DNA from 3 places in the Flavobacterium sp. FG68 genome. Region 1 is predicted to be linked to each of the others. Evidence: riboswitches for the same ligand, from Rfam matches in the RefSeq annotation. Region 1 holds a riboswitch; each other region holds the start of a gene.
The links. A riboswitch is a leader RNA that binds a small molecule or an ion and turns the genes downstream of it on or off. The one in region 1 is predicted to bind S-adenosylmethionine.
Positions count from the first base shown of each region.

Region 2: it holds a riboswitch for S-adenosylmethionine, as region 1 does, so the genes downstream of both, ACODSB_RS00625 (homocysteine S-methyltransferase family protein) here and ACODSB_RS12520 (redoxin domain-containing protein) in region 1, are expected to answer to the same signal.
Region 3: it holds a riboswitch for S-adenosylmethionine, as region 1 does, so the genes downstream of both, ACODSB_RS00700 (alpha/beta fold hydrolase) here and ACODSB_RS12520 (redoxin domain-containing protein) in region 1, are expected to answer to the same signal.

Region 1 is NZ_JBMDIY010000017.1:42,570-52,994, reverse strand. Features, by position in the region: gene ACODSB_RS12530 (NADP-dependent oxidoreductase) at 1-318, opposite strand, end outside; gene ACODSB_RS12525 (aminotransferase class V-fold PLP-dependent enzyme) at 583-2,052, opposite strand; gene ACODSB_RS12520 (redoxin domain-containing protein) at 2,242-3,231, opposite strand; SAM riboswitch class I at 3,508-3,607, opposite strand; gene ACODSB_RS12515 (NAD(P)H-dependent flavin oxidoreductase) at 3,919-5,004, opposite strand; gene ACODSB_RS12510 (nuclear transport factor 2 family protein) at 5,020-5,397, opposite strand; gene ACODSB_RS12505 (SDR family NAD(P)-dependent oxidoreductase) at 5,471-6,205, opposite strand; gene ACODSB_RS12500 (tautomerase family protein) at 6,211-6,429, opposite strand; gene ACODSB_RS12495 (YceI family protein) at 6,435-6,989, opposite strand; gene ACODSB_RS12490 (Crp/Fnr family transcriptional regulator) at 7,296-7,868, opposite strand; gene ACODSB_RS12485 (DoxX family protein) at 8,039-8,425, shown strand; gene ACODSB_RS12480 (oxidoreductase) at 8,722-9,600, shown strand; gene ACODSB_RS12475 (helix-turn-helix domain-containing protein) at 9,905-10,425, shown strand, end outside.
Region 2 is NZ_JBMDIY010000001.1:141,719-152,143, forward strand. Features, by position in the region: gene metH (methionine synthase) at 18-2,693, opposite strand; gene ACODSB_RS00620 (hypothetical protein) at 2,927-3,361, opposite strand; gene ACODSB_RS00625 (homocysteine S-methyltransferase family protein) at 3,526-4,530, opposite strand; SAM riboswitch class I at 4,831-4,947, opposite strand; gene ACODSB_RS00630 (NAD(P)/FAD-dependent oxidoreductase) at 5,275-6,327, opposite strand; gene ACODSB_RS00635 (precorrin-2 dehydrogenase/sirohydrochlorin ferrochelatase family protein) at 6,424-7,005, opposite strand; gene cobA (uroporphyrinogen-III C-methyltransferase) at 7,219-7,992, opposite strand; gene ACODSB_RS00645 (HEPN domain-containing protein) at 7,985-10,075, opposite strand; gene ACODSB_RS00650 (sulfate adenylyltransferase subunit 1) at 10,243-10,425, opposite strand, start outside.
Region 3 is NZ_JBMDIY010000001.1:160,633-171,057, reverse strand. Features, by position in the region: gene ACODSB_RS00725 (TonB-dependent receptor plug domain-containing protein) at 1-2,694, shown strand, start outside; gene ACODSB_RS00720 (hypothetical protein) at 3,276-3,464, shown strand; gene ACODSB_RS00715 (O-acetylhomoserine aminocarboxypropyltransferase/cysteine synthase family protein) at 3,545-4,849, shown strand; gene ACODSB_RS00710 (homoserine dehydrogenase family protein) at 5,116-6,204, shown strand; gene ACODSB_RS00705 (hypothetical protein) at 6,749-6,949, shown strand; SAM riboswitch class I at 7,139-7,247, shown strand; gene ACODSB_RS00700 (alpha/beta fold hydrolase) at 7,326-8,309, shown strand; gene thrA (bifunctional aspartate kinase/homoserine dehydrogenase I) at 8,311-10,425, shown strand, end outside.

The DNA of each region.
Region 1 (10,425 bases):
CGCAATTGCTTCGGGAACGCAAATATATTCTGCATAAGTTCCGTTAGAACCCATACTTCCTGATCCGCAGAAAACAGCATCGCCAATTTTAAAATCAGTTACACTTTTACCAATTGCCGATACAATCCCTGAAAACTCCCGACCCAGAATTGGAGAGTGCAAAAGCTTTCTTTCAGATCCGTCTTCCGTCATTTGATAATCAATCGGATTAAAACCTGAAGCTTTAATTTTTACCTGAATCTGATGTTCTTCGGGCTGCGGAATTTCTACGTTTTCTAATTGAAATTCCCGGTTTTCCTGTAATACAATTGCTTTCATTTTTATTGCTTTATTATACAAAAGTATAGCTGTTTAATTTTTTAAACACATAGAAACATAGTTTTTCTTTGTGGTAAAAGGCGTTTCACTTGTTTAAACAAACATAGCTAGTCAGTATTTGTCATTCCGAGGAACGAGGAATGATAAACATGCTTTTTAAATTTCCTTTGTTTAAACAAACATAACTATGTGTTAGAAACTAGTTTCTTTTTATCAACTTTTATAAAAACTAAAAAAATCTATGTTTCTATGTGTTTAAAAAAATCAATCCAACTTAAACCATTCATTTACTTCTTCAGCTATAGTTTCTTTAATTTCAGAATTTTCAAATTCATTTGTTACTGAATTATATTCGTAATCTTTCTTCCATTTTTTATAATGTAAAGATACTTGTTCAATTGCATCGCAAATAAAATTAAGCTCATCATTTGTCGTAATCGGATGCAGCGACAAACGTACCCAGCCGGGTTTATTAGTTTGATTTTTCTCTAAAAGTTCGTTTGTAATTTGTGCTGATTTCTTTTCGTTTATATAAAACAAATAATGCGCATAAGTACTTGCACATGACCAGCCTCCGCGAACCTGAATTCCGAAACGGTCATTTAAAAGCCTTACGATTAAATTATAGTGAATATCTTCGATTATAAAAGAAGCACAGCCGATTCTTTCTGTTTTTAAATCTCCTAAAATTGACAAACCTTTTATTTTTTGAAGTCTCGAAAAACAAAGAGCAAGCAGTTCTTTTTCTCTGTTTTTGATGTTTGCCACTCCCATTTTATCTTTTAATTCTAAAGCTAAAGCAGCTCTTATTACTTGTAGAAAGCCTGGTGTCCCGCCATCTTCTCTAACTTCTATGACCTCGCTATAACAATATCTGCCTAAAGGATTGGTCCATTTTACATTTCCGCCGCCCGGATTATCCGGAAATTCAGATTTATATAATTTCTCGTTGAAAACCAAAATACCACAGGTTCCCGGCCCTCCCAAAAATTTATGCGGAGAAAAGAAAATAGCATCTAATTGCTGTTCCGGATCTTTTGGGTGCATATCGATTTTGACATACGGTGCCGAAGCTGCAAAATCAACAAAACAAAGTCCGCCGTTTTGATGCATAATTTTGGCCAATTCATGATAAGGCGTAATAATTCCCGTAACATTGGAACAAGCCGTAAACGAACCTATTTTTAAGCTTCTGTGAGCATATTTTTTAATTTCTTCCGAAAGAATTTTGGGATCGACTAAATTATTTTCATCTGGTGGCAGAATCACAACATCGGCGTTGGTTTCATACCACGAAACCTGATTCGAATGATGCTCCATGTGCGTGATAAAAACAACAGGTTTATCTTGTTCATCATTCGTTCGCAAAGCCATTATTCTTTGCAGTTTTGATAAAGCGGCAGTCATTCCGCTTCCCGTAGTCACCAAAACATCAGAAGTATTTGCGTTTACTGATTTCTTAATGATATCTCTCGCATATTGATAAGCGTGCGTTGAAGTTTTTCCAGTCTGACTAGAAAGTGAATGCGTATTGGCAATCATTGGACCAATTTTATTGAGCATAATATCCTCAATTGGAGCATATAATCTTCCGCTGGCAACCCAATCTGCATAAAGCAGGTTTTGATTTCCGTAAACGGATTTAAAACGGTGATCTACTCCTATTGTATTTTCTCTAAATTTAGAGAAGTAACACTCCAATTCAATTGGTTCTGTTGTCTCAATAGCATTCATTTCCTTTATCATTTTAATTAACTAAATTTATTATTGATTGTTTTTTTTAAACACATAGGAACATAGTTTTTCTTTGTGGTAAAAGGCGTTTCACTTGTTTTAATAAACATAGCTATGTGTGAAAATCTAGATTTTTTCAAATCTCTTTTATTTAGAATATAATCTCTGTTTCTATGTGTTTAAAAAAAATTAATTTGCCTGCCCTAAAAGTGATTTAAGTGTAGTTTGCAATTCTTCTCCATGAAGGTTTTTCGCAACGATTATTCCTTTTGAATCCACTAAATAATTTCCAGGAATCGCTCTTACGCCATATAATTTAGCAATTGCACTGTTCCAGAAAAGTAAATCAGAAACATGAGTCCATGTTAAATTATCATCCTGAATTCCTTTTATCCAGTTTTCTTTCTTTTTATCTAAAGAAACACCTACGATGTTAAATCCTTTGTCATGATATTCTTTGTAAGCTGCCACAATATTTGGGTTTTCTCTACGGCAAGGTCCGCACCATGAAGCCCAAAAATCAACTAAAGTATAGCCTTTTAAATTTTCTGAAAGACGAACTGGTTTACCTTGCGGATCATTAGCAGTAAAATCTGGGACTTTTTTACCAACCGCTAATCCGTCTAAAACAGTAACCAGTTCTTTTAGTTCTTTCACGTAAGTGGTACTTTGCAGGCTTTTATCAAGCAAAGCAATGTTTTGAGTGATTTGTTCCGGCGTTAATCTATACGACCAGTTTCTGTACAATACATAAGCCGAAACAATAGATTTAGGATTTTCTGTAATGAATTTACTGATTTCTACATCTTTTGATTTTTTATAGGCATCGAATAAATTCTGAGATTCAGAACCTTCAACTACAGAGCTTGTATAATATTTCTTCGGGCTTAATTTTACTGTAATAGGCGTTTTTTCAAGGAAAATATACAATGGAGAATCCTCTGTGTTTACACTTAATCCGTATAATTCTGGTGTTTTAACTTTAGTTTTAAAACTAAAACTTCCGTCTTTCACTTTTACCGAATCTATAGTGGTAAACATTTTATTGTGGAATTTTTGCAAATACACATATTGCGCAACTGTATCGACAACAGTTCCTTTTAACTGTAAATTATTTTCTTGCGCCTGAGTTTGTGCAACTCCAAGAAATAAGGCAAAACCTAATAGTATTTTTTTCATTTTATTTTGATTTTAAGGTGATGATATGATTTTTATTATCGTTTAATATTGGAGCAAAAGAATTCCTTAAGCCAATTTATAAAGGCCTTTAGCAAATAGTATTTAAAAAGAAATGAGAGAATTTAATGCTTTCGCATTCGGAAACCAGCAAGACTATATTCTTCGAAGATTGAATTCAAAAGTTCGTCACTGTCGTGTAAAAAATGTAGTTTGGTTTTCATTTTAAAAAATAAATAATTTCAACAATGATGATCTTATTCAGATTTGCGCCAATCTTTCTTATCTGTCCCGCAAGCGGGAAGGATTTAGCACCTTATTCGGTAACAGGTTGCTAAGACTTCATAGGGCCTACTCCCTCAGTCTTTCTGGATAAGTATCATTCAGAATTTTTCTGTGACACAAATATATATTAATTCTACCGAATTAGTAGTGTTTAAATTTATTTTTTTTGAATTTTAATTGAAAAACATTTTATACAAAATACAAATGATTGATTTTTAGATAATTAAATCAGATTATAATTTTTAATAATTCCTTATTTTATAATGGAAATTCATACGTTTGATAGAATAAAATTGACTAATTCTGTTTTTTTACTGTAGAAAAAGCATAAAAAAACTCATTCCGTTTTTTGAAATGAGTTTGTATTGAAACAGAAATTATCGTACCGCTTGTCATTCCGAGGAACTATGACTTTAATCCATCAAAATACGCCGTAGTTTCTTCAATCAAAGAATGCATCAATTCTTTTGCTTTGGTATGTTTTAAGATTGACGAAATTTGTCCTCCCCAAAATAATATCATATCCCATTTTTGCTGATCGAGTGCAGCTTTTCTCAATGGAGAAATAAAAGTAGTCTGTAATGGAAAAGGCAGAATGTTCGATTCTTTTCCAATTATATCTTTTGCAATTCGGCTTGTAATGCCTCGACCTAATCTTCCCGTATATGCGCGTGAAAGCGTTGTATATTTTGCAGCATCAGAAAATAACATTTCTCTGTGAATTGGCAATGCATTCGATTCATCGACAGCTAAAAAAGCGGTTCCTATTTGGGCTGCGCTTGCGCCTAATGTTAAGGCTGCGGCAACTCCTTTTCCGTCGGCAATTCCGCCAGCTGCAATGATTGGTGTTTTTATTTTTTCGCGCATTAATTGTAGTAAAACAAAAGTTCCGGTTACAGATGCTTCGGCGTTGGTTAAAAAAGAAGGACGGTGTCCGCCTGCTTCAAAACCCGAAGCGATAATCATATCAACTCCTTTACTTTCCAGAAAAATGGCTTCATCAAGTGTTGTAGCAGCACCAACAGTAACAATTCCTAATCTTCTAAACTGCTCTAAAACATCATCTGAAGGAACGCCAAACATAAAGCTAAAAACCTTTGGTTTAACATCTAAAATAACTTGTAACTGGTTTTCGAATCTCGATTGAAATGGCGCTGGTTTTTCCGGTAACGGAATTCCAAGTTCGTCATAATAAGATTTAAAAATCGCTTTTGTTTTTTCAAATTGATCATCAGTTAAACCTCCATCCGGAATATCATGATCTGAAACCCAAAGATTAATATTATACGGCTTATCTGTGGCTGCTTTTATTTGTTTATCTACTTCGTAAATTTCCTGTGGACTTAAAGTGTAAGCACCGTAACCACCTAATCCGCCAAGATTTGAAACCGTCGCTGTTAATTCTACCGTTGATAAATTACCCCCAAAAGGGCCTTGCAAAATTGGATAGTCAATCCCTAACAGTTCCTTAGCTTTTGTATTGTACCACATAGCTTCAAATTTAAGTTATTTATTGGTATCAGTCAACATTTTATTGACGATAAGCCATTTGCCATTAATCTTATGGAAAGATAAAAAATCCCTATAATTAAAGTCGTACATTTTAACATTTAATTCCGCTACAGCGATAGAATTTACAACGCTTATATGTAAAATTTCACCTTTAAAAGATTTTCCCGAATCCTTTGGGCTTTGTCTGTTTTTAACGCCGTCTAAATACAAATCAACGGTTTTAAAATAGGGTTGTCCGTTTATATCTCCGAAAAGAAATGTCCCGGATTGAAAAATACTGCCAAGCAATAATTCATCACCTTCATAAATGCCTTTAAAATAATAGTTTTCTATTGCATCGGTAATAGCCTGAATTTCTATTTGATTTTCCATTTTACTAGTATTTTGAGCTTTTATGCCCTGAAAACTCCAGAGCATAAAAGCAGTTAATAATATAGTTTTCACCTTAATTTAAATTGTGTCCTGCACCTTTTCCGCCATCAACATTGATGATTGATCCGGTAATAAAATTGCTTTTAGCAACTGTGTAGACCATTTCAGAAACATCATCGATCTCTCCTACTCTGTTTAATAAATGCAAACCGGCACTTTTATCTGCGTTATCTCCGTGCATTGGCGTACGAATTACACCCGGAGCAACGGTATTGAAACGAATGTTTTGTTTTCCAAATTCTGCTGCTAACTGAATTGTTAAAGCATGAATTGCACCTTTACTGGCAATTGGAGCCGAAGCCGGCCATCCGCCTAAACCGTGATTTACTAATGGAGTTCCGATATTAATTACAACACCGCCTTGTTGTTTCAGCATTTGCGGAAGCACAGATTGTGTAGTGAAATAAGTTCCTTTTAGGTTGGTTTTCAAAAATGTATCTAGATACGCTTCGTCTACTTCTAAAAATGGCTTGCTGGCAAAAATCCCTGCATTATTAACCAATACGTCTACAGAACCAAATTTTTCTAAAGCAATTTTAACCAATTGCTCACCTGTTTTTTTATCGCTTACATCTCCCGCAAACATTGCAAGATTTTCGCCTGCACCAAATTCATTGAAAGTTTTTTCTAATGAAGATGCTGTAACTGAGTTTATAACCACATTATCGCCTCTGTCTAAGAAATATTTAGCGATTCCTTTTCCGATACCAGAAGCTGCTCCGGTAACGATTATTGTTTGTTTTTTCATGATTTTTATTTTTTATCGGCTGTAATGCCTTTTTCTCTTAATACTGATACTTGTTCTCCTGCATAACCCCAATCGTCTAATTCGATTTCCTGAATCACAACGTGAGTCAAATGCGGATCTTTATTTAATACTTCTGTAATCAGGTTGGTAATGCCGCTGATTAATTGTTGTTTTTGCCCGCGTGTTACTCCTTCGCGGGTCAATTCGATTTTTACGTAAGGCATGATAATTAGTTTTTAGATTGTCCTGTAAAAACAGCTTCGGCAGTGATATTGAAATCTAGCTCAAAGTCGTTGTAGATTAGTGTGTCTCCTAAATCTTTGAAGAAATTTCCTGAACGGAATTTGATATCGTATTTGGTACGATCGATAATCAATTTACCTCCAAGTGAAAGTGTATTGTTGTTACTGTTTACCTGTACTTCAAACCCAACAAGATGTGTAATATCTTTTATAGTCAGGTTTCCTTCAAGGTAATACGTTGTGCCTGATATTTCTTTTACGTTTAAAATATCTAATGTTGCTGTTGGGAATTTTTCGATAGAGAAAAAATCATCAGATGCAAGGTGTCCTGCAAATTGAGTGTTCGTTGCCGGATCTGTTACATCCAGAATTTTAATCGAAGTGGTGTCGATAACAACATTCCCTCCTTTTATTTTTCCATCATTAAAGATGAAATTACCATTTTTGATACCAATTGTACCATTATGTGCACCAGTAACTTTTCTACCAGTCCATTCTACGCTGCTGTTTGAGCTTACGATTTTAAAATTTATTGTTTCCATTTTTTGTTGTATTTAAAAGTACAGTACAAAGGAACGGCGACTATGGAAATTGGTTACGTGATGTAGATCACATTCTTATTTTTGAGGTTCAAAGGTGCAAAGGGACAAAGAGACAAAGGTTTTTATATTGATATCGAATTTTAAATATAGCCAGCGGTTTCAACCGCTGGAACGCAAAGTATTGCCATAATCAAGACCCCTGTGGTTGAAACCACAGGCAATATTTTTATAGCGATAAAAAATCTGCGAGAAACAAAATCTACGCAAAACAAAAAAATAACCCGTAAAATCCGTGGGCTACAAAAACTAAGAATTATAAAGTCGGCTAAGGGTTTCTCTCGAAACACCCAAATAAGCCGCAATCAAATGCTTTGGAACTAAATTGTATAATTGAGGATATAAAGCCAAAAGTTCTTCGTAACGAATTTTGACGTTATTATTCATAAAAGATAAAAGCCTTTTTTGAGAAGCGATGTAGCCTTTATTCGTTCTCCATCTAAAAAAATGTTCCACCTGATGAAATTCGGTGCAGAGTTTTTCGCGGTCGGTGTTAGAAAGGCAAAGCACTTCGGCGTCCGTAATGCAATCAACATTTATAGCAGCCGGAGTTTGGTTGTAAAGTGCATTATAATCAGATGTCCACCAAGTTGGCATCGCAAACTGTAAAATGTACATTTTGATTTCGTCATTAATATAAAAAGCCTTTAAACAACCCGAAATCACAAAATACTCACAATCTACTTTATCGCCTGCGCTAATAATTGTTTGCCCTTTTTTAAAAGATAAGGATTTGAAATGCGAAAAGAAATAATCAAACTCTTCCTCTGTCAGCGAAACTGTTTTGGCGATATGTTCTTTTAAAAGTGTTTTGGCTTCCATTTTAAATGGTGACTATTGGGTTTGAAAATCTTTTGTAAAGTTATAAAATCAAATGAACTTATTGATTGTCTATTTCGGATTTGAATTTGTCCGTTTCACCAAAATTTGAATATGAAACCGATTGCCGTTGCCGCAAATTTGTCCTGTTTAACAACTTAAAATTTAAAATCATGAATGCAAAAACAACAAAAATTATTTATTGGACAGGAATTATTTTAACTTCTTTATGGTTTGGTGCCAGCGGATTTTTTGAACTTACAACCAACAAATTGGTTTGGGAAATTACACAACTATTAGGTTATCCAGCTCATTTTATTTACATCCTGGGTGTAATGAAAGTTTCAGGAGTTATCACATTATTAATTCCGAATAAACTATTACGATTAAAAGAATGGGTATTTGCCGGAGTATTTTTTGACATTATTTTCGCTTTCTTTTCAAAATTGGTTGTATTAGGTTTTCCTGCAACTATTGATGCTATTATTGCTTTTGTTATGGTAAGTGTTACTTATATAATGTTTAGAAGATTATATACTGCAACTTATACAGTTAACTAATTTTTTTCGCCACAAAGTCGCGAAGACGCAAAGTTTTTATTTCACGCAGATTAAGCAGATGTGCGCAGATTTTTTTTTAAATAATCTGCGCACATCTGCTTAAATCTTTTTAAATCTGCGTGAAATAAAAAAATCCATTAATCCTTTTAATCTGTGGCAAAAACAAAACTTAGCGCCTTTGTGTCTTCGCGGCAAAACACCCTTGAGCCTTAAAACAAATAAATTTGAGCTTTTCAACAAAACAACAACCTTCATTCCCGACGTAAATTTGTAATGAACTTAAAAACACAATTACAATGAACAAAATATGGTTTATTACAGGAAGCTCTCGAGGATTAGGACGTAATCTTACTGAAGCAGTTTTAGAAAGCGGAGACAAAGTAGCTGCAACTGCACGAGACATTAATCAGTTAAATGATTTGAAAGAAAAATTTCAGGATCAGATTCTGCCTTTGAAATTAGATGTTACCAATTATGATGAAGTTCATCAGGCCGTAAATAAAGCTGTTGAATATTTCGGAAAAATTGACGTATTGGTTAACAATGCCGGATTCGGAATTATTGGCGCTGCGGAAGCTTATACAAGTGAACAAGTTAGAAGTCAGTTAGAAACTAATTTATACGCACCAATTGAAATTACACGTGCCGTTCTGCCTTTTATGCGTAAACAAGGTTCTGGCCGAATTTTACAAATAAGTTCTGTTGGCGGACGCGTTGGAAATCCAGGTTTAACCATGTATCAGGCAGCGAAATTTGGTTTAGGCGGATTTACTGAGGCTTTAGCCAAAGAAGTTGCTCCGCTTGGAATTTTGGTTACGAGCGTTGAACCAGGCGGTTTCCGTACGGATTGGGCTGGCGCATCGATGACGTATGCCGAAGATATTGAAGGCTATGAAATGGTGAAACAACGTACCGATTTCTTTAAAGGAGGAAATTTTGTTCCGGTTGGTGACCCTGAAAAAGCGGCTAAAGTAATGGTTGATCTGGCTTCGCATCCAAATCCGCCTGTACATCTTGTTTTGGGAAGCGAGGCAATTGGAATTTTACAAAACGCTGATCAAAACAGAACGGAAGAAATGGAAAAATGGATGAATGTAAGTTTGTCTACAGATCATGAGGATTCTGGAAGTTTTTTTGATTCAGCTCAGGGAAAATGGTATACTGGTAAGAAATAAGCATTATCAATGGTTAATGAAACACATAGGGACATAGTTTTTCTTTGTCTATAAAGGCGTTTCACTTGTTTTGAACAAACATAGTTTGATACTCTCTCGCAGATTTTGCAGATTACACAGATTAAATAAAAAAAAATCTGCTTGATCTGCTAAATCTGCGGGAAACATTATTTTAAGTTTTTTGTTTAAAACACAAAACTATGTGTGAAAATCTAGATTTTTAAAACATCTTTTATTTAGAATATAATCTATGTTTCTATGTGTTTAAAATATTCTCCAACTTTAATTTTTATAAATTTGTGATATGAACGATTCAAAAATAAATCAGAAAACCTCGCCAATTGCGTATTCCTGCTATTACACACAAAATCGCGAAGGCGAGCAATTTGCTGCACAACATGTTTTGAGTTTTCAGATTTCGGGAATTTTGACTTTAAATAATGGCAATAAAGAATACGTTTTTAATCCTGGCGATTTTAGATTTATCCGAAGAAATCAGCTCATAAAATTCATCAAACAACCTGATCCGAATACCGCTTTTCAGTCTATTTCGATTTATCTGAATCAGGAAGCACTTCGGGATTACTCTATACAATACAATCAGAAAACAAGTTTGATTAAAAGTCCGGAAACGGAAATGGTTTTACAATTAAAAGAAGTTCCGTTATTGAAAAGCTTTATGAATTCGCTGATTCCGTATATCAATGAGGATCAATTGATCAATGAAGAACTTCAAACTTTAAAAGTAAACGAAGCCATTACTATTTTACTGCAATGTCATCCGGAATTAAAAGATATTTTATTCGATTTCAATGAACCCGGAAA
Region 2 (10,425 bases), on a different contig from region 1:
ACTAAAATAACTTTTCGTTAATCTGCTATATTAGGGTTTAACCATTTCATGGCGTAATCAGTTGGAACATTGCGTCGTTTGGCGTAATCTACTACCTGATCTTCTTTTATTTTTCCGAGTCCGAAATACCTGCTTTTTGGATTCCCGAAATAATATCCAGAAACTGATGAAGCCGGCCACATCGCCATGCTTTCTGTCAAAGTCACACCAATTTCTTCGGCTACATTTAAAAGCTTCCAAATCGTTGGTTTCTCCAAGTGATCTGGACAAGCCGGATAACCTGGAGCAGGACGAATTCCTTTATAATTTTCTTTAATCAATTCTTCGTTGGTTAAAGATTCTTCTGAATCATAACCCCAGAAATCTTTACGAACTTTTTCGTGAAGATATTCGGCGAAAGCCTCAGCAAAACGATCGGCAAGCGCTTTTACCATAATCGAATTGTAGTCGTCTAAATTCTTTTCATATTCCGCTGCCCATTCGTCAACACCAAAACCTGTGGTTACACAAAAAGCTCCCATATAATCGGTTATTCCGCTTTCTTTTGGCAGAATAAAATCCGACAAAGCGATGTTTGGAGCACCTTTTGTTTTTTGTGACTGCTGGCGAAGTGTTAAGAATTTCTCTAGAACTTTTCCGTTTTCATCACGCAATTCGATGTCATCATCGTCAACCTGATTCGCAGGGAAAATTCCGTAAATACCTTTTGCTTTCAGCTTTTTCTCTTCTAAAATCACTTTCAACATCGCCTGAGCATCGTTAAAAACAGAAGTAGCTTGTTCTCCCACAACCTCATCCGTTAAAATTGCCGGATATTTCCCGTACAATTCCCAAGTCTGAAAAAATGGTGTCCAGTCGATATACGGAACCAAAACATCCAGTTCTATTTCAATAGTTTGTGCGCCAATTACTTTTGGTTTAGTTGGTGTATATTCAGACCAATCTAATGGTAATTTGTTTTTACGGGCATCTTCAATCGTCAGGAAGTTTTTATCTCTCGAACGATTTAAAAATGTTTCTCTAAACGAGTCGTATTCTGCACGAATATCTGCCGCATATATTTTTCGGTTATGATCTAACAGGTTTCCTGCAACAGTAACGGCTCTCGAAGCATCGTTTACGTGAATTACAGTTTCTCTGTATTGAGGCGCAATTTTCACGGCTGTATGTGCACGTGAAGTTGTTGCCCCGCCAATCATAATTGGGATTTTAATATCTTGTTTGTCTAATTCTTTGGCTAAATACACCATTTCGTCAAGCGAAGGCGTGATCAGTCCGCTTAAACCTATGATATCTACATTGTGTTCAATCGCCGCAGCAATAATTTTTTCCGGAGGCACCATAACACCAAGATCTACAATCTCGTAATTATTACAAGCCAAAACCACCGAAACAATGTTTTTACCAATATCGTGAACGTCACCTTTTACGGTCGCCATCAGGATTTTTCCGTTTCCTTGTTTGTCTCCCGCTTGTTTGCTTGCTTCAATAAATGGCAGTAAATAAGCCACAGCTTTTTTCATTACACGAGCCGATTTTACAACCTGAGGCAGGAACATTTTTCCGCTTCCGAATAAATCTCCAACGACATTCATTCCCGTCATCAAATTGATTTCGATAACTTCAATTGGTTTTGTTGCTGCTAAACGTGCTTCTTCAACATCTTCTTCGATAAAACCATCAATCCCTTTTACCAATGAATGTGTAATACGCTCCTGAACGGTTCCAAAACGCCATTCCTGAACTACTTTTTCATCGCTCTTTGCCTCACCTTTTACATTTTCTGCAAAATCTAAAAGTCGTTCTGTCGCATCGTCGCGTCTATCTAAAATTACGTCTTCAACGTGTTCTAATAAGTCTTTCGGAATATCATCGTAAATCGTAAGCATCTCCGGATTTACGATTCCCATCGTCATTCCGTTTTTAATCGCGTGGTATAAAAACACGGAGTGCATGGCTTCACGAACGTGATCATTTCCTCTAAAAGAGAACGAAACGTTACTCACTCCACCGCTGATATGTGCGTGAGGTAAATTATCGCGAACCCATTTTGTTCCTCTAAAAAAGTCCAAAGCATTTAAGCGATGTTCTTCCATTCCGGTTGCAACCGGGAAAATATTTAAATCGAAAATAATATCCTGTGGAGGAAACCCTACTTTGTTCACCAAAATATCATACGAACGCTGACAAATCTCAACTCTTCGGTCGAAATTATCGGCCTGACCAACTTCGTCAAAAGCCATGATAATTGCCGCCGCTCCGTAACGTTTGATTAATCGCGCGTGATGAATAAAGGCTTCTTCGCCTTCTTTTAACGAAATCGAGTTTACAACGCTTTTTCCTTGTACTACTTTCAGACCTGCTTCAATGATTTCCCATTTCGAACTGTCGATCATAATCGGAACTCTCGAAATATCCGGTTCTGCAGCGATTAAATTCAAAAATTTAGTCATTGCATTAACGCCATCAAGCATTCCTTCATCCATATTAATATCGATGATCTGCGCTCCTCCTTCTACCTGTTGTCTTGCAATATCAAGTGCCTCGTCATATTTCTCTTCCTTGATTAATCTCAGGAATTTTCTTGAACCTGTTACATTCGTACGCTCTCCAACATTCACGAAAACACTTTCCGGCGTAATAATTAATGGTTCTAATCCTGATAATACAAGGTCTCTTCTTTTTTCTGTCATTTTCTTTTTCAGTTACTAAGATTCTAAGATGCTTAGATTCTAAGTTTTTTTATTCTCTATTTGTGTTCCTGCAAGGTTTTTAAAACCTTGTAGGTATTTATGTTTATTAATTTGGGCGTGTCCCTCCGGGTCGGGCTATCCGCTTTTAGTCCTCGCTCTTCCTTCGTCAGGCTGTGGGCTAACCGCTTCTATCCCTCACGCAATGCTACCAACCATTTGTTCCTACGGAACATTTATTTCCATTTTGAATGCTCTATATATTTGCAAGTTACTCCTGCATCATATATGTAATATTTAGTTTTAGTAAATCCTGCTTTAACTAATGAAATTGAATCAGGTTCTAATTCTTCTTCTAAAACTATATAGTTTTTTTCTGGGTTGTCTAAATCGTACTTTACTTTATAAAACTTATTTAAATGTCCATAATCACTAGAAACCTCAGCTAAAACTTTTTTATTTGTATAAAAATAATATCTCAAAGACCTAGTTTTTCTGTGGTATTTGACTCTAGTTGTAAGCCCTATGGTTTCACCTTTTAAATTTTTATCGTATTCATCATACTTCTTTTCATTCTTATTCGAAAAAATACTAAACAGAAATATTAGTGCAAGCAGAGCTATTCCTATAACTCCTTTGATTTTATCTAAATCTCTTTTGTTTTCTTCCACTTTTTAATTTTCAACTGAATAAATTCTGTTATTCCCAAACATTTATTCCTACAGAATATTTCAATTTCAATTCAACCTGAAGGTTTTCAAAACCTTTTTGGTTTCTACTTTTATTCGCAAACAAAATCATACCTACAAGGTTTTGGAAACCTTGCAGGAAACGTTTACGCAATAACTGGTGCGACTCTCGGCTTATAATCCTTTGCAATCTCAGCAATTAATCGAATATGATCCGGAGTTGTTCCGCAGCAGCCACCAATTATATTGATTAAATTATCGTCTAAATATTCTTTAATGAAAGCCTGCGTTTGTTCCGGTGTTTCATCGTATTGTCCGAAAGCATTTGGCAATCCTGCATTTGGATGTGCCGAAACATTAAAGCTTGTATTATGCGCTAATGTTTTTAAATACGGTTTCAATAAATCGGCTCCAAGAGCGCAATTGAATCCTACACTTAATAACGGAATATGTGAAACTGAAATCAAAAACGCTTCAACAGTCTGCCCTGAAAGTGTTCTTCCAGATGCATCTGTAATTGTCCCCGAAACCATGATTGGAATATCCAGATTTCGTTCTTCTTTTACTTCTTCGATTGCAAAAAGTGCTGCTTTTGCGTTTAATGTATCGAAGATTGTTTCTACTAAAAGTAAATCACAACCACCATCCATTAAAGCTTCAGCTTGTTGTTTGTATGCGATTCGCAAATCGTCAAACGTTACGGCTCTGTAACCCGGATCGTTTACATCTGGTGACATACTTGCCGTTCTGTTTGTCGGACCGATTGAACCGGCTACGAAACGTGGTTTTTCTGGATTTTTAGCAGTAAACTCATCCGCAACTTGTCTGGCGATTTTTGCCGATTCATAGTTTAACTCGTAAACCAAATCTTCCATGTGATAATCGGCCATACCGATTGTCGTTCCTGAGAAGGTATTGGTTTCTACGATGTCAGCACCAGCTTCATAATAAGCGGCATGAACATCGCGGATCGCTTGTGGTTGTGTTAGGGATAGTAAATCGTTGTTTCCTTTTAGCGGATGCGGAAAATCTTTGAAACGCTCTCCTCTAAAATCTTCTTCTGAGAAATTATAACGCTGCAGCATTGTCCCCATTGCTCCGTCAAGGATTAGGATATTTTTTTTTATTGCTTCTTGAATTGTTATTGCCATCTTGTATTTGCCGCTAAGGCGCTAAGGCACAAAGCTTTTTTTATTTTTAATTTTGAAGGCTCTGTTTGCCTTCGATATTTTTTTTACATTAATTCCAAAAGTGCACTATTGCCAGCTCATTAGCCCCGATTGAAGTGGAAATCCTTTTGATTTTTTTCTTTAAAAAAGCAAAAGATTGCAACGAAAAGCGGGAACTATTGACTGTAAAAATGCGCCAATGATTCGCTCCTGATACAGAATCTGTTTCAGTAAATATTGTAGTTGTCTGGAAAAGTTTTGAGAAATACGAGTAATGTATTTGTGTTATCTATCTTTAATACTGGAAAATGTTGTATAAAGTAGAATTTAGCACCTTCTTTATGATAAAGGGTTGCTAAGGTTTCATCGGGTCTATCCCTCCGCCTTTCGTGATAACTGACAATAATTTTAAGAACAGTGCAAAGGTATGAAATAGGGTTTCGATTTGCAAATGTTTTTTTTGTAAGGTTCTGAGGTTCTAAGATGCTAAGATTCTAAGGTTTTAAAATTGAATACTGTTTTTCAAACATAGCCCGTGGTTTCAACCACGGGAAACGTATTGTGATAATTCTTTTCGTATTGTAATCATTTGTATGGATTGCGTTCCAGTGGTTGAAACCACTGGCTATATTTTATGTAGATTTCTTAAAACATCAATGCATAATTAAATGAAAAAGCTCAAACTAAAAGTTTGAGCTTGTATATAAAATCTTAGAGTCTCAGAAACTAGACAATCGCTTTCACAACTGCTTTTGGAGCTTCTTTACGAGTTCCGTCGAAACCGTCTACACCAGAAACTGTTGTATATTTCAATACATATTTTTTACCTGGGTTTATGATTCCGTATGCAGCCTGACACATTAAAGTTGCTTCGTGGAAACCGCAAAGGATTAACTTTAATTTTCCTGGATATGTGTTTACGTCTCCAATGGCAAAGATTCCCGGAATGTTGGTTTGGTAATCTAATGCATTGTTTACTTTGATTGCATTTTTCTCGATTTCTAATCCCCAGTCTCCAATTGGACCTAATTTTGGTGTTAATCCGAAAAGCGGGATAAAATAATCCGTTTCGATTTTACGGTGTGCTCCGTTTTCTTCGATATCTAATGATTCAACGTGCTCAGCACCATTGATTCCAATAACTTCTGCTGGAGTTATTAATTTGATTTTTCCAGCTGTTTTTAATTCCTGTACTTTTTCTACAGAATCTAAAGCTCCTCTAAATTCGTTTCTTCTGTGAATTAAAGTTACTTCTGAGGCTACATTTGCTAAGAAAATTGACCAGTCTAACGCTGAATCTCCTCCTCCTGCAATTACAACTCTTTTATCTCTAAACTTCTCAGGATTCTTGATGAAATATTTTACTCCTTTATCTTCATAAAACTCGATATCTTCAATAAGTGGTTTACGAGGCTCAAAACTTCCTAAACCTCCAGCGATTGCTATAACTGGCGCATGAAATTTAGTTCCTTTGTTTGAAGTTACAATGAAAGATCCGTCTTCTTGTTTTTCGATTGTTTCTGCACGCTCTCCTAAAGTAAATCCTGGCTCGAATTGTTTAATTTGCTCCATTAAACCATCAACTAAATCTCCGGCTAAAACTTCTGGGAAACCTGGAATATCATAGATAGGTTTTTTAGGATATAATTCTGAAAGCTGTCCTCCTGGCTGAGGCAAAGCATCTAAAATGTGGCATTTCAATTTTAACAATCCTGCCTCGAAAACGGCAAATAAACCTGTTGGTCCTGCTCCAATTATAAGTATATCTGTTTTAATCATTATGGTTATTGTTTATAATCATTCTTAATAATACAAAGAAACGAATAATTTATTCTCCTGACAATGATTTTTATCATTATTCATTTCTCCTGTATGTTACTCTTTATTTTTGAGCGAAGATGTTATCTCATTCATTCTCTTCACTTTTTCTTCAAAATTACCTTTTAAGGTTTTACGATATTCATTGAGGTTTTCAACCATTTGATTTATATCTTCCGGAATTACTTCTTCAAAAAATTCCCGAAGCCTTTTGGCCGTTGTTGGCGATTTTCCGTTGGTCGAAATAGCAATTTTTACATTTCCTTTTGTTACGATTCCACCTAAATAATAGTCACATAAATCGGGCGTATCGGCGATATTGCAAATCAAATAACGCTTTCTCGCTAAATCATAAACCCTTTTATTCACTTTCAAATCGTCTGTGCAGGCAATTACCATGTGAAGCTTTTTGAGCATTTTCTTTTTAAACTTCGATTTTGTCAATTTTATCGAAGGATGATTTTCTGCTAAAACTTTAATTTCTAAATGAAATTCTTTTGCTACTACCTCAACATTTGCATTCGGACTTGACTTTAGCAAGAAAGAAAGCTTTTCCAGACCTACATTTCCTCCGCCTACAATCAGTACATTTAAATTGTGAAGCTTTAGAAATATTGGATATAATTCGTTTTGTTCCATTTTAATTTATTTTCATCTAATCAAAATTAGATGATTTACCAACGAATTGTTCCTAACGGAACATTTTTATTGGGAACATTTATTTTTTTCTACCGACCAAATGTTCCTAACGGAACATTCTCTTTGGCAAAATTGGGTTAAAATCCAATGTTATTGCCATACGTCCATCGGGTTGAAACCCGACGCTACAATATGAATCGTTCCTTCGGAACTTTATCTTGAAACTTCTTTTGATAGAAATTCTTCGTAAAATCCTTTTAATTTATTGCTTTCTCTCACAACTTCTCCAAGAACAATAATCGCCGGTGAACCTAATTCTTTTTGTTTTACAACTTCTAAAATCGAATCTACTGTTCCAACTCCCACTTTTTCTTCTGTTGTTGTTCCGTTTTGAATGATCGCAACAGGTAAATTTCCTTTATCTTCTTTCTGGAACAACTCGATGATTTGAGGCAATTTGTGCATTCCCATCAAAATCACAACTGTTGCAGATGATTGTGCTGCCAAAGCTACATCTGAAGATAATTTTCTATCAGAAGTTGTTCCGGTAATCGCCCAAAAGCTTTCTGAAACGCCACGTTTTGTAATTGAAATTCCCTGACTTGCAGGAACGGCAACTACAGATGAAATTCCTGGAACTATGATCGTTTCAATTCCGAAGCTTTCTGCAAAATCAATTTCTTCTCCACCTCTTCCAAAAATAAATGGATCTCCGCCTTTTAATCGCACTACATTTCCATAAGTCAATGCATTGTCAACAATCAATTGATTAATTTGATCTTGCGTGTAAGCATGATTTCCGATTCTTTTTCCAACAAAAATTCGAATGGCATTTTTTGGTGCATAATCCAGAATTTCTTCGTTGGCCAAAGCGTCGTATAAAACCACATTTGCTTCAGCCAATGCTTTTACAGCTTTCAGCGTAAGTAAATCGGGATCGCCCGGACCTGCACCGACTAAAGTTATTTTGGGTTTTATATTATGCATTTGCTAATTCCTGAGCTCTGAAAGTTTCGATTTTGTCAAAGAAAACTACTGCCTGAGCAATGTAATCTTTAGCGAAAGCTTCTGATGGTTCATTTTTATTGATTTGGTAAACCAAGTCTTTAAAAGTTGAGTTTAATTCGATTTTATTATTTTCGATAAAAACGGTATCAAACAAATCAACAATTCCTGCGTGATGGTTTGTTTTTTGGTTTTCTGCCAATAACAAAGCTTTTGCTCCGTTTACAAATCCTGCGTAAGCATGATAAATTGCATCTGACCATTTTTGGTTGTCGAAAGATTCCTCAGCCAGGATTAATTTCTCTTTAGCTTCAAACAATAATGTCGCTACTAAATCGATCACAACTCCGGCACATTCTCCTACTCCAACTGCTTTTACGTAATTGTCTGCGTTACCCCAATCCACAAAATCAGCTTCTGTTAAATTGGTTACATCTGCAAAAGGTTTTAAGATTTCGTAGAAATATTTTTCTCCTTTTGTATCATAATAATCTAGGAATTTTTGTCCGCTTCCGTTAGCATCAAAATCATTTAAGATGGTACGCAATGCATCAGGACCTCTACGACTCGGTACTTTGATTACTTTATCAGCAAAACGTCCCGCTCCATTTCCTAATCTTCCTCCGCCTAATAAAACTTGTAAAGCCGGAGCAACCAGTTTTCCTGAGTTGATAGACATTCCCTGGAATCCAATTGCAGACATATTATGCTGTCCGCAGGCATTCATACAACCTGAAATTTTAATTTCGATTTCACGGTTATTTAAATACTGAGGATATTCGGCAGTTAAAACTCTTTCTAATTCTTCTGCAATACCGGTACTACTTGCAATCCCCAAATTACAAGTATCAGTACCCGGACATGCCGTAATATCACCCGTAGAATTATACCCCAATTGAACAAAATCTAACTTGGCTAATTCCTGATAAAAGAAAGGTAAATTGGCTTCTTTTATATGACGTATTACAATATTTTGACGCAATGAAAAACGTAATTCATTTGCTCCGTAATTTTTAATTAAAGCGGCTAATAATCGGGCTTTATCAGTATAAAAATCTCCTAATAAAATTTTAATTCCAATAGCGTAATAACCTTCTTGCTTCTGCTTGATTACATTCGAATTTTTCCAAGCTTCATAAGCTGCAGTATCTTCGATTGTAACTTGTGGAACTTCTAATAATGGTTCTGGAATTGGACCATCAAAAGCTGTTGTATCTATTTCGTATGTTTCAAAAGCGATTGCTTTTTTCTCTTGTTCAACCAAATCAAGGAAAACATCTCTTCCCATTTCTTTGATTAAGAATTTCATACGTGCTTTCATTCTTTTTGCACGCTCACCATATCTGTCGAAAATACGGATGATTCCTTCAGCTGTTGGAATGATTTCATTAACCGGAACGAATTCTGAAAGTAATTCGGCATGTGCTGGCTGAGATCCTAAACCTCCTCCAAACATGATTTTGAAACCTTTTTGCCCGTCTTTAATTTTCGGAATAAATCCTAAATCGTGTAAATAACTCAGCGCCGTATCTTCGTCTGAAGAAGAGAACGAAATTTTGAATTTACGTCCCATTTCCTGACAAATCGGGTTTCTTAACAAATATTGAAAAAGTCCGTGTGCATAAGGCGAAACATCAAACGGTTCGTTTACGTCAACTCCAGCTAATTCACTTCCTGTAATATTTCTAACCGTGTTTCCACAAGCTTCACGAAGTGTAATATCATCTTTAGCCAAATCTGCCCAAAGTTCTGGTGTTCTGTCTAAACTCACGTAGTGAATCTGGATATCCTGACGTGTCGTAATATGCAAACGTCCTGTAGAATATTCATCAGAAACTTGTGTAATACGCACCAATTGCTCGCTGGTAACTTTACCGTAAGGCAATTTGATACGAATCATCTGAACGCCTTCTTGGCGCTGACCGTAGATTCCACGCGCTAAACGAAGACTACGAAAACGCTCATCATCAATTTTTCCTCCACGGAATAAATGAATCTTTTTTTCTAATTCGATAATCTCTCTTTGAACTACCGGATTTTCTATTTCTGTTCTAAAACTTTCCATTTCTTTTTGATGCTTTAGGCTTTAAGCTTTAGGCTATAAGCTTCTTAAACTTTGTGTTTTCTTGCTTTAGGCTTTTAGACAATAAGCCGTAAGCTTTATTGCATGCCTTTTTATACGTTTTTTGCTAAAAGCTTACAGCCTAAAGCTTATTGCTTACAGCAGTAAAACTAACGAATGAATCCTACTCCTGCTGTTGTGTTTGTTGCTGTATCAATTAAGATAAAAGCTCCGTTTGATTTGTTTTCGTTGTAAGCGTCAAAATATAAAGGCTTGCTTAATTTGATACTTACTTCTCCAATTTCGTTGATGGCTAATTGTGAAGCTTCTTTTGTTCCGGAATAGTCTGTTGA
Region 3 (10,425 bases), on a different contig from region 1:
GTGCCGGTTCCGGTTGATGTTTTTAATATTTCTGAAATAACAAAAGGAGCGCCGCAAACCAGCGTAACCCAGATTTTAAATTATGTTGCACCATCCTTTACCAGTAACGCAACATCAACTGCCGATGCAACAGACCACGTTGATCCGGCACAATTAAGAGGTTTAGGCCCAGATCAGGTTTTAATTTTAGTAAACGGAAAACGTAGACATACAAGTGCTTTAGTAAACATAAACGGATCACCGGGAAGAGGATCTGTAGGAACAGATTTAAATGCGATTCCGTCTTTTGCCATTGAAAGAATCGAAGTTTTAAGAGACGGAGCCGCGGCACAATACGGTTCTGATGCTATTGCCGGAGTAATCAATATTGTATTGAAAAAGAATGCTAAATATCTTTCGGGAGGAATTCAATATGGAACAAATTTATCTTCGGGTTCTAATAATTTTAAAGGAGGAGCCGATGGACAAACCGTTCAAGTCGATTTAAACTACGGAACATCATTAGGTAAACCGGGAAGTTTCTTGAATGTTACCGGAACAGCCGTAACAAGACAAGCAACAAGCCGTGCAGGAATTAGAAATAACGGAATTTTTAATGCTTATAATGCTGTAGAAAACAGAGCCGCACAAAACGGAGTTCAGATTAATTCGCTTTTCAGTAATATCAATAGTACTCCAAATTCGGCACAAATTATAAGCTCGATACAGCAATATGCTCCGCAGGTAAGTTATTTTACGCCGGCACAGCAAACTGCAATTTCATCTGCAACAACAATTACGCAATTGCAAACCGCACTTAATTTTGATGTTACCAATAATGAGTTGGCATACAGAGGACAAGAAAGAGCAGACTATAATATGAGTGTTGGTCAGTCGGAATTGGCTTCGGGACAAGCGTATTATAATGCAAAATATCCTTTAACAGAAACAACTTCACTGTATTCTTTTGGTGGAGTATCGTATAGAGATGGTAAATCGTATGCTTTTAACAGACTTCCAAATGGTTCAGGAACTTTCACGCAAGTGTATGAAAATGGATTTTTACCGGAAATCGAATCAGGAATTTTAGACGCTTCTGCAGCACTTGGAGTAAATACACAATTATTTGGATTTGATACTGATTTGAGTTCAAACCTTGGAACTAACTCTTTTAAATATGATGTAAACAATACGATTAATGCAACTTTGGGCGTAAATTCTCCTTCAAGTTTTGATGCCGGAAAAGTTTCCTTTTTACAAAGCACAACGAATTTAGATTTCAGCAGAAAATTTGATTTCCTTGCAGGTTTAAACGTTGCATTTGGTGGAGAATTCAGATATGAAAATTACCAAATCAAACAAGGAGAAGAAGCTTCATACGGATTATATGATGTAAACGGAGCTTTAGTTTCGGGAGTTTTACCAACTACTTCACCTTTAATTGTGACTGATTTCTTTGGAAACAAACGCGGAGCCGGAGCGCAGGGATTTTCAGGATTTCAGCCTTCGGATGCTAAAGAAAGAGACAGACGAAGCGGTGCAGCTTATATTGATTTAGAATTAAATGCAACCGAAAACTGGCTTTTAAACGGTGCGGCGCGTTATGAAAACTATTCAGATTTTGGAAGTACGGTTACTTTTAAACTAGCTTCTCTTTTAAAACTAAATGATAATATCAACTGGAGAATTTCTGGACAAACAGGTTTTAGAGCGCCATCTTTACAGCAAAAATACTTTGAAGCAAGCTCAACTCAGTTCATTAACGGATCTCCATATCAGGTTGGATATTTTACAAACGATTCTCAGGCGGCAAAAAGTATTGGTGTAGAAAATTTAAAACCAGAGAAATCAAAAAGTATCAGCACAGGATTTACATTTAAAATCCCGGAAGCTAATATCACAATTGCTACCGATGCTTATTTTACAAGAATCAACGACAGAATTGTTTTGTCAGGACAATATGCAAGACCAACAGATGCACAGATAAATGCCGCAACATCGCAAACACAAAAAGATGCCTTGACTTTGTTTCAACAAGCATTTGACTTGAAAGGAGTAGAAAGAGCTTCGTTCTGGACAAACGGAATTGACTCTGAAACGAAAGGAATTGATGTCGTAATTTCTCAAAAATACGACGTAATTCAGGATTTTGTGATCAGAAATGATTTTGCTTTAAGTTATAATGAAACAAAAAGAGTAGGAGATTTACATATTCCGCAGTCTATTGTTAATGCAGGAGGAGATCCTTATATATATTCCTTTTTTCCGGAGTCAAGCCGCGTGTATTTAGAAGAAGCAATTCCAAAACTGAAAGCGAACTTAACGACAACTTTCAGCATTAAAAAACTAGATATTTATTTGAGAAACAGTTATTTCGGAAAAGTAACAGATCCGGGAGCGACAGATGTTAATTTAGATGGATTTGCTTCTGTATACGAACATCCGGAATACAGCGCAAAACTGGTTACCGATTTATCTTTCGGATACCAAATCAACGAACATTTTAGAGCAACTGTTGGTTTTAATAATATAGGAGACGTTTATCCGGACAGAAATAATCCGTCAACTCCGGCTTTCACCAATACAACTCCAACTTTATCTCCTGCGCCAAGTACTGACTTGACAAATGCAAATCAGTTTGCGTATTCAAGAGCTGTATCGCAATTTGGATTAAACGGAAGATTTGGATTTGCTCGTTTGAGCTTTAAATTCTAAAAATATAGGCCGCAGATTTTACGGATTAAACGGATTGGCACTGATTTTTTGAATCAATGTAGTTTTTAAAAAGAATAGACCACAGATTTTACGGATTAAACGAATTAGCACTGATTTTTAAAATCAATGTAATCTTTTTAATCTGTGGCTAACCTTTCAATCCATGTAAATGGTTTTTATATTACATAGGTTCGGAATTACATTAAATAAAAGAGAAAACCCGTGCTAATTCGTTTAATCCGTAAAATCTGTGGTCAATTTTTTTTTTAAGAAGAAGCCTTTATTTACGCGAACTAAAAAAATTTAACGTTAAATATCAAAATTTTATTTGGCAGTTAAATAAATAAATATTACATTTACTCTATCGAATTAGTCGAGTTTAAAAAAGAATTAAATTTTAAATTAAAATGAAAACAATAGCAAGAAATAATATGATGTGTTGTAGCATGATGCAAATGTGCATCCAATCTTGCTGTTGCCAAAAGTAAAAAGATAAAATCTTTGTTATAGTTAAACTATAAGCCCTTTTGGTCGCCATCCGAAAGGGCTTTTTTCATTTTCACACTTAAAATTTTAAAATCATGAAAACACTAAATTCAATCGCTATAGAGTATTTATTGAGAAACGATTCTCAAACAAACAACAATAGATCAGAAGAGATAACAAAAGAAGTTGTCAGAATAAAAACAGAGCAAGATAGAAAAAGTCAAAAATCATTACTGTTTCAAATGTATGATCTTGAACTAGAAGGAGAACTTCCTTTTGCATAAATCAATTGGCAATTTCAAAAATCAATTACAATTCACAATATCAATATATCGTATTAACAATATTTAAAAACTAAGAAATCATGAGTACACAAAAATTTGCAACAAACGCATTACACGCAGGGCATGATGTAACTAAAAATTCAGGAACAAGAGCAGTGCCTATTTATCAAACATCATCATACGTATTTAATAACGCTGATCATGCTGCCAATTTATTTGGTCTTGCCGAAGCAGGATTTATCTATACCAGATTAAACAATCCAACAAATGATGTTTTAGAACAGCGTTTAGCGGCTCTCGAAGGCGGAATTGGAGCTGTAGTTACAGCATCTGGAGCATCGGCAATTTCAACGACTTTTTTGACTTTGCTTAGAACTGGCGATCATATCGTAGCGTCAAATAGTTTATACGGCGGAACGTACAACTTATTAAGTGTAACATTACCGCGTTTAGGAATTACAACCACTTTTGTAGATCCTTCAAACCCTGAAAACTTCACAAAAGCAGCAAAAGAAAATACCAGAGCATTCTTTGTAGAATCACTGGGGAATCCAAAACTGGATGTATTAGATTTAAAAGGAATTTCGGCGCAAGCCAAAGCATTCAAAGTGCCATTTATAGTAGATAATACAGTTGCGACACCTTATTTATTAAACCCAATTAAATATGGTGCCGATATTGTAATTCACTCCTTAACAAAATATATTGCCGGAAACGGAACTTCATTAGGTGGCGCGATTATCGACGCCGGAACTTTTGACTGGTCTAACGGAAAATTCCCTGAATTTACAGAACCTTCTGCAGGATATCACGGATTAGTATATCACGAAGCTTTAGGAAATGCAGCCTTTATTGCAAAAGCAAGAATCGAAGGACTGCGTGATTTTGGAGCAGCTTTAAGTCCATTTAATGCTTTCCAGATTATTCAGGGATTAGAAACCTTACCAATCCGAATTAAAAAACACAGCGAAAATGCTTTGGTTCTGGCCGAATGGTTAGAGAAACAAGATGAGGTAGTTTGGGTAAATTACCCAGGTTTGAAATCAAGTAAATATTATGATTTAGCAAAACAATATCTTCCTGAAGGACAAAGCGGCGTGATCACTTTTGGACTAAAAGGAGGTTTTGATGCGGCTAAAAAAGTGGTAGACGAAACAAAATTGTTCTCACTTCTGGCTAATATTGGTGATACAAAATCGCTGATTATCCACCCGGCGAGCACTACGCATCAGCAATTGTCAGAAGAAGAGCAATTGGCTACTGGAGTTTCAAAAGATTTAGTCCGACTTTCTGTTGGAATAGAAGATGTAGAGGATTTAATTGCCGACTTACAATCGGTTTTTGAAAACGTAACCCAGTCACAGTATAGTATCAATAAAAATTAGGTTTTTTTGTTTTTTGTTTGAAAAATTGCCTTTAGCAGCGTGAGTTCTGCTAGAGGTGATTTTTTATGAAAAAAGATTTCAAGATAAAAGTTTCACCATATAAGTTATATAAGTTCATTGTAGAGACGCACCATTGTAGAGACGCACAGCAGTGCGTCTAACTCGAAAACACGGTACGTCTAAAATTATAAACGTTGATAAATTAAATGAACTTATATTACTTATATGGTTTACTAAATATAGATATGTTTTAAAAAATTAAAATTATGTCAAAGCTTAAAATAAATATTATCCTTTTTGGGATTGGAAATATAGGAAGTACATTAATCAATCAGATTATAGAAAGTCAGGAGTTTTTTCTGCAAAGTAAAAACGTCGATTTTCATTTTCCAATAATTACCAATTCTACCGTTGCCTTTTTCGAGAAAGAAGGCGTAGGATATGCGTGGGAAACCAATTTTAGAGAATTGGCTGTTCCTTTTAGAGTGCAGGATATTGTCGAATTTGCAAAAGAAAACGAATTCGAAAATTTAATCGCTGTCGATGCAACCGCAAGTGACGAATTGATAGGTCACTATAATACGTTGATCGAAAACGGATTTAATATCGTTGCTGTCAATAAAAAGGCAAATACACTCCCAATTGATCTTTATAAGCAATTGAGAGAAAATCTTAAGAAGTACGACAAAGAGTTTTTGTATGAAACCTCAGTCGATACCGGTTTTCCCGTTTTGCAGACTTTAAGAGATTTGTATTTCTCCGGAGAAAAAATCACCAAAATAAGAGGCGTATTTTCAGATAATCTGAGTTATGTCTTTAATCGTTTTTCTGCCGAAGAAAATACTTTTTCCTCTGTTTTAAAAGATGCAAGCCTTCTCGGATTAATGCGCTCTACTTTTAAAGAAGATTTATCCGGAAATGACACCGCCAGAAAATTGTTGATTTTAACTCGTGAAATTGGTAAAGAATTCGAACTCTCTGATATTAAAATCAATCCGCTTATTGGAGAAGAACATTTGGAGAAAAACGGAATCCTTAATAAAGATGCCATTGACCGATCGTTTAAAATTGCCAAAATAACCCAGAAAGACAATCATGTTTTAAGATATATAGGAGAATTTGATGTCGAGAAAAATACATTAGAAGTCAAATTAGTATCAGAACCTATTACATCGGCCATTGGACAATTAAAAGGTTCCGACTCTATTTTTGAAATTTATACCCAATCTTATGCCAGTACACCCATTGTACTCCAAAGTGCGTCGCCATGCAAACAGGCCATTTCAAGAGGTTTAATTACAGATATTTTAAAAGTAGCTGAAAAGATTAAAAATAAGGAAGCAGTCTGGCTATAAGTGGTTGTAATATTAGTAGTTCTTTGACAGATTGAAACTAAAAGTAAGTTATTTTTTGTAAGATTATACTTCGTTTGGTTCAAATTGTAATTTTGTAGGATGTTTTTTAACGATAAAAAGCTGTTTTTTAACGTTTTTTAAGAAAAAATAGGGTTTTATAACTTGGAATATTGAAAAAATATTCGCACATTTGTAAGACAAGTAAGAACTGTTAAAAACAGCTGATTAATTGTTAAAATAAATATAGCTTTTGAGATCCTAATCACATCTTAAAAAAAGCTTTTTAAAGAAAAGTAAATGCAAGATTTTATTAAAATAACTGTCAAATTGCAAATGAATAAGTCCCTACAGATGAACATGATGTTTAATGTCGCACGTATTTGTGTACACGTCTGTTGATACTAAAAGTATATATAAGTTCTATAAAAACTTAAACCCTTTTGGTATTAAAATCCAAAAGGGTTTTTTTATTCCATTAGGCAGACATAACAAAGAATTAAAAGAAATATAAAGATTTAAAAATAACTAACTTAAACTTAATAATATGAGCGCAATAACTTACTTAAGAAAAAAACTTACAGGGTTCAGAAGTGCAAAAGCTGAAAGAAACAATCCGCCGCCTGTAAATGAATTAATCCACCCAAGTTTCGGTGTAACTGAAACAGATAAAAAAGCGGAGAAAAAAGTACCAAATTCATTATTGTTTTTGATGTACTCAAAAGAAAATGAAACCCTTTTCATCTAACTTGAAAAGCAGCCATAAAATAGGTTAAAACCTGCATGACTTTACTGGGCATTACGTTCGGTATTTTTGTGCGTACAAAAGTTTCTGATTGAATTATGTTTAAGAAATTGAGCAATCAGTTTCATTAAAATTTGTTAGTTTAAGAAATTAGTAGTTAATTTGCACCGTTAAGTTCAAAAACGTATTGAAATGTTATAAAGAAAGGAGGAGGGATTAGACCCGATGAATCCTTAGCAACCCTTCGTTAATTCGAAGAAGGTGCTGCATTCTACCACGCCTAAACGTGGAAAGATAACAACAAGAATTTTTCTAGTTTCAACTCTAGACTTTCTTTCTAATATTTCCACATACAAATCAATAATAAATAGATTTGAAATTGGAAAATATACCAAGGCCCATTATAATTCAAGATTTCATCACCGAAAGTGGTGCGCTGTATCCGTCGTTACCGTTAAGTTTTACACTTTCCGGCAAACCGCTGTATACTACCCCAATTGTTTTGGTAAATCACGCCTTAACCGGAAACGCTCAGGTTACCGGAGAAAATGGCTGGTGGAATGATTTAATAGGCGAAGCAAAAACCATCGATACCAATCAATATACTGTTTTGGCGTTTAATGTTCCCGGAAATGGAAACGATTCGTTTATAATCGAAAACTATCAGGATTTTACAACCAGAGATATCGCTAGAATTTTTATCAAAGGATTAAAAGCTTTAAATATTGAGCAGGTATTTGCCATAATTGGCGGTTCTGTTGGCGGTGGAATTGCCTGGGAAATCCTGGCTTTGGAACCAAACATTACTGAACATTTAATTCCTATTGCAACCGACTGGAAATCTACTGACTGGATGATTGCAAACTGTTTTCTGCAAGAACAAATTCTGAACAATTCTTCAAAACCAATCGAAGATGCCAGAATTCACGCCATGTTATGTTACCGATCTCCTGAATCATTCAAAGAAAAATTCCAACGAACCATCAATCAGGATCTTTTGATTTTTAATATCGAGAGCTGGCTGGCACATCACGGAAAAAAACTACAGCAGCGTTATCAATTAGCATCATACAAATTGATGAACCAACTGCTTAAAACCATAGATATTACGAGAAATAGCGCCGATTTCGAAACGTTAATATCCAAATCAAACGCTGCGATTCATATCGTGGCCATCAATTCAGATTTGTTTTTTACACCAAAAGAAAATCTGGAAACTTACAATGAATTAAAGAAATTTAAAAACAATGTTTTTTACAGCGAAATTGATTCGGTTCACGGACATGACGCTTTTTTAATCGAGTACAAACAATTAGATCATTTACTTGCCGATATTTTTAAGGCAGAAACAATAGCAAAATAAAATGAAAATATTAAAATTTGGTGGTAAATCATTATCAAACGGAGAAGGACTTAACAAAGTAGTTTCAATCATTACTGATAAAGTAAATCAAGGAGAAAAAATTGCCGTGGTCGTTTCTGCGCGCGGAAATGCAACAGATGAATTAGAAGATATTTTAAGAATTGCTGCCAAAAACGGAAATTACAAACCGCTTTTAGAAAGCTTTAAAGCATACCAAACTTCAGATTATCCAAACGTTGATTTATCTGAAGAATTTAATATTTTAGATAAATTATTTGAAGGAGTAAGCTTAATTGGTGATTACAGCAACAAAATCAAAGATCAGATTTTGTCTAAAGGCGAATTGCTTTCGGCTAAATTATTGACTTCAATTTTAGTTGAAAAAGGAATTCCTGCCAATTTCGTTGACACAAGAGAATTATTAAAAACCGATTCTAAATTTGGTGACGCTCAGCCTTTGGAACAACTTTCAAAGAAAAACGTTATCAATTATTTCAAACTTCATAACGGTGAAACAGTAAATATTGTTACGGGTTTCATTGGTTCAAACAACAACAACGACACGACAACTTTAGGGAGAAATGGAAGTAATTATACCGCTTCGTTAATCGCAAATTATCTGGATGCCGAAGAACTTCAAAACTTTACACACGTTGACGGAATCTACACAGCAAACCCGGATTTAGTTGCCGATGCTAAAAAAATCGAATATTTGTCGTTTAATGAAGCAAACGAATTAGCCAATTTTGGTGCAACAATTCTGCACGCCAAAACGATAATTCCTTTATTAGAAAAAAATATTCCGCTTCGTATTTTAAATACATTCAATCACGAAAATCACGGAACCTTAATCACTTCAAATTCTCAAAAAGAAGGAATTAAAACACTTTCTGTTTTAGAAAACGTTTCACTTGTAAACCTTGAAGGACGTGGATTACTAGGAAAATCTGGAGTTGATGCCCGTATTTTTAAAGTAATGGGTGATCACAACATCAGCGTAAGCATTATTTCGCAAGGTTCTTCAGAAAGAGGAATTGGATTGGTTGTGGCAAAAGAAAAAGCAACGCTTGCAATGGTGGAATTAGAAAAAGAGTTCGAAAACGACTTTTATTCTAAAGATGTAAACCAGATCACAGTAACAGATAATGTTTCGGTAATTTCGATTATTGGTCAGGATTTAAGTACGTTCCATAAACCATACACAGCATTAATCAAAAATAAAATAGTTCCCATTTTATTCAACAACACCGTAACAGGTAAAAACGTGAGTTTGGTTGTGAAGAAAGAAGAACTAAACAAAGCTTTAAACGTAATTCACGGAGAGATTTTTGGAGTTTCTAAAAAAATCAACATTGCTATTTTCGGTCACGGATTAGTGGGTGGAACTTTGATTAATCAAATTTTAGAATCGGCTTCTTCAATTGAAAAACGTAAAGATATTAAGCTGAATGTTTTCGCAATTGCGAATTCTAAAAAGCTTCTTTTAAATAAAAATGGCGTAACTTCAAGCTGGAAAAATGACATTGAAACTAAAGGTGAACCGTATACAATCAAAGATATTATCGCTTATGCAAATGAGTATCATTTAGAGAACTTAATTGCAATTGATAATACGGCAAGTGCATCATTCGTAGAAAATTATGTTCCGCTTGTAGAAAGCAGTTTCGACTTGATTTCTTCAAATAAAGTGGCGAATACATTGACCTATGGTTTTTATAAAGAATTAAGAAAAGCTTTAGCAGAAAACCAAAAGAATTATTTATACGAAACTAATGTTGGTGCAGGATTACCATTAATTGACACCATTAAATTACTGCATCTTTCGGGTGAAAATATCACAAAAATTAAAGGCGTTTTCTCAGGAACGTTGAGTTATTTATTCAATAATTTCTCTGCAAAAGATGTTCCGTTCAGCGAAATTCTGAAAGAAGCAATTGATAACGGATATACAGAACCAGACCCGCGTGAGGATTTATGCGGAAATGATGTGGGAAGAAAATTATTGATTTTGGCGAGAGAATTAGATTTACAAAATGAGTTTGAAGAAATCTCCATTCAAAACCTGATTCCGGAACATTTACGCGAAGGAAATGTTGCTGATTTCTTAACCAAATTA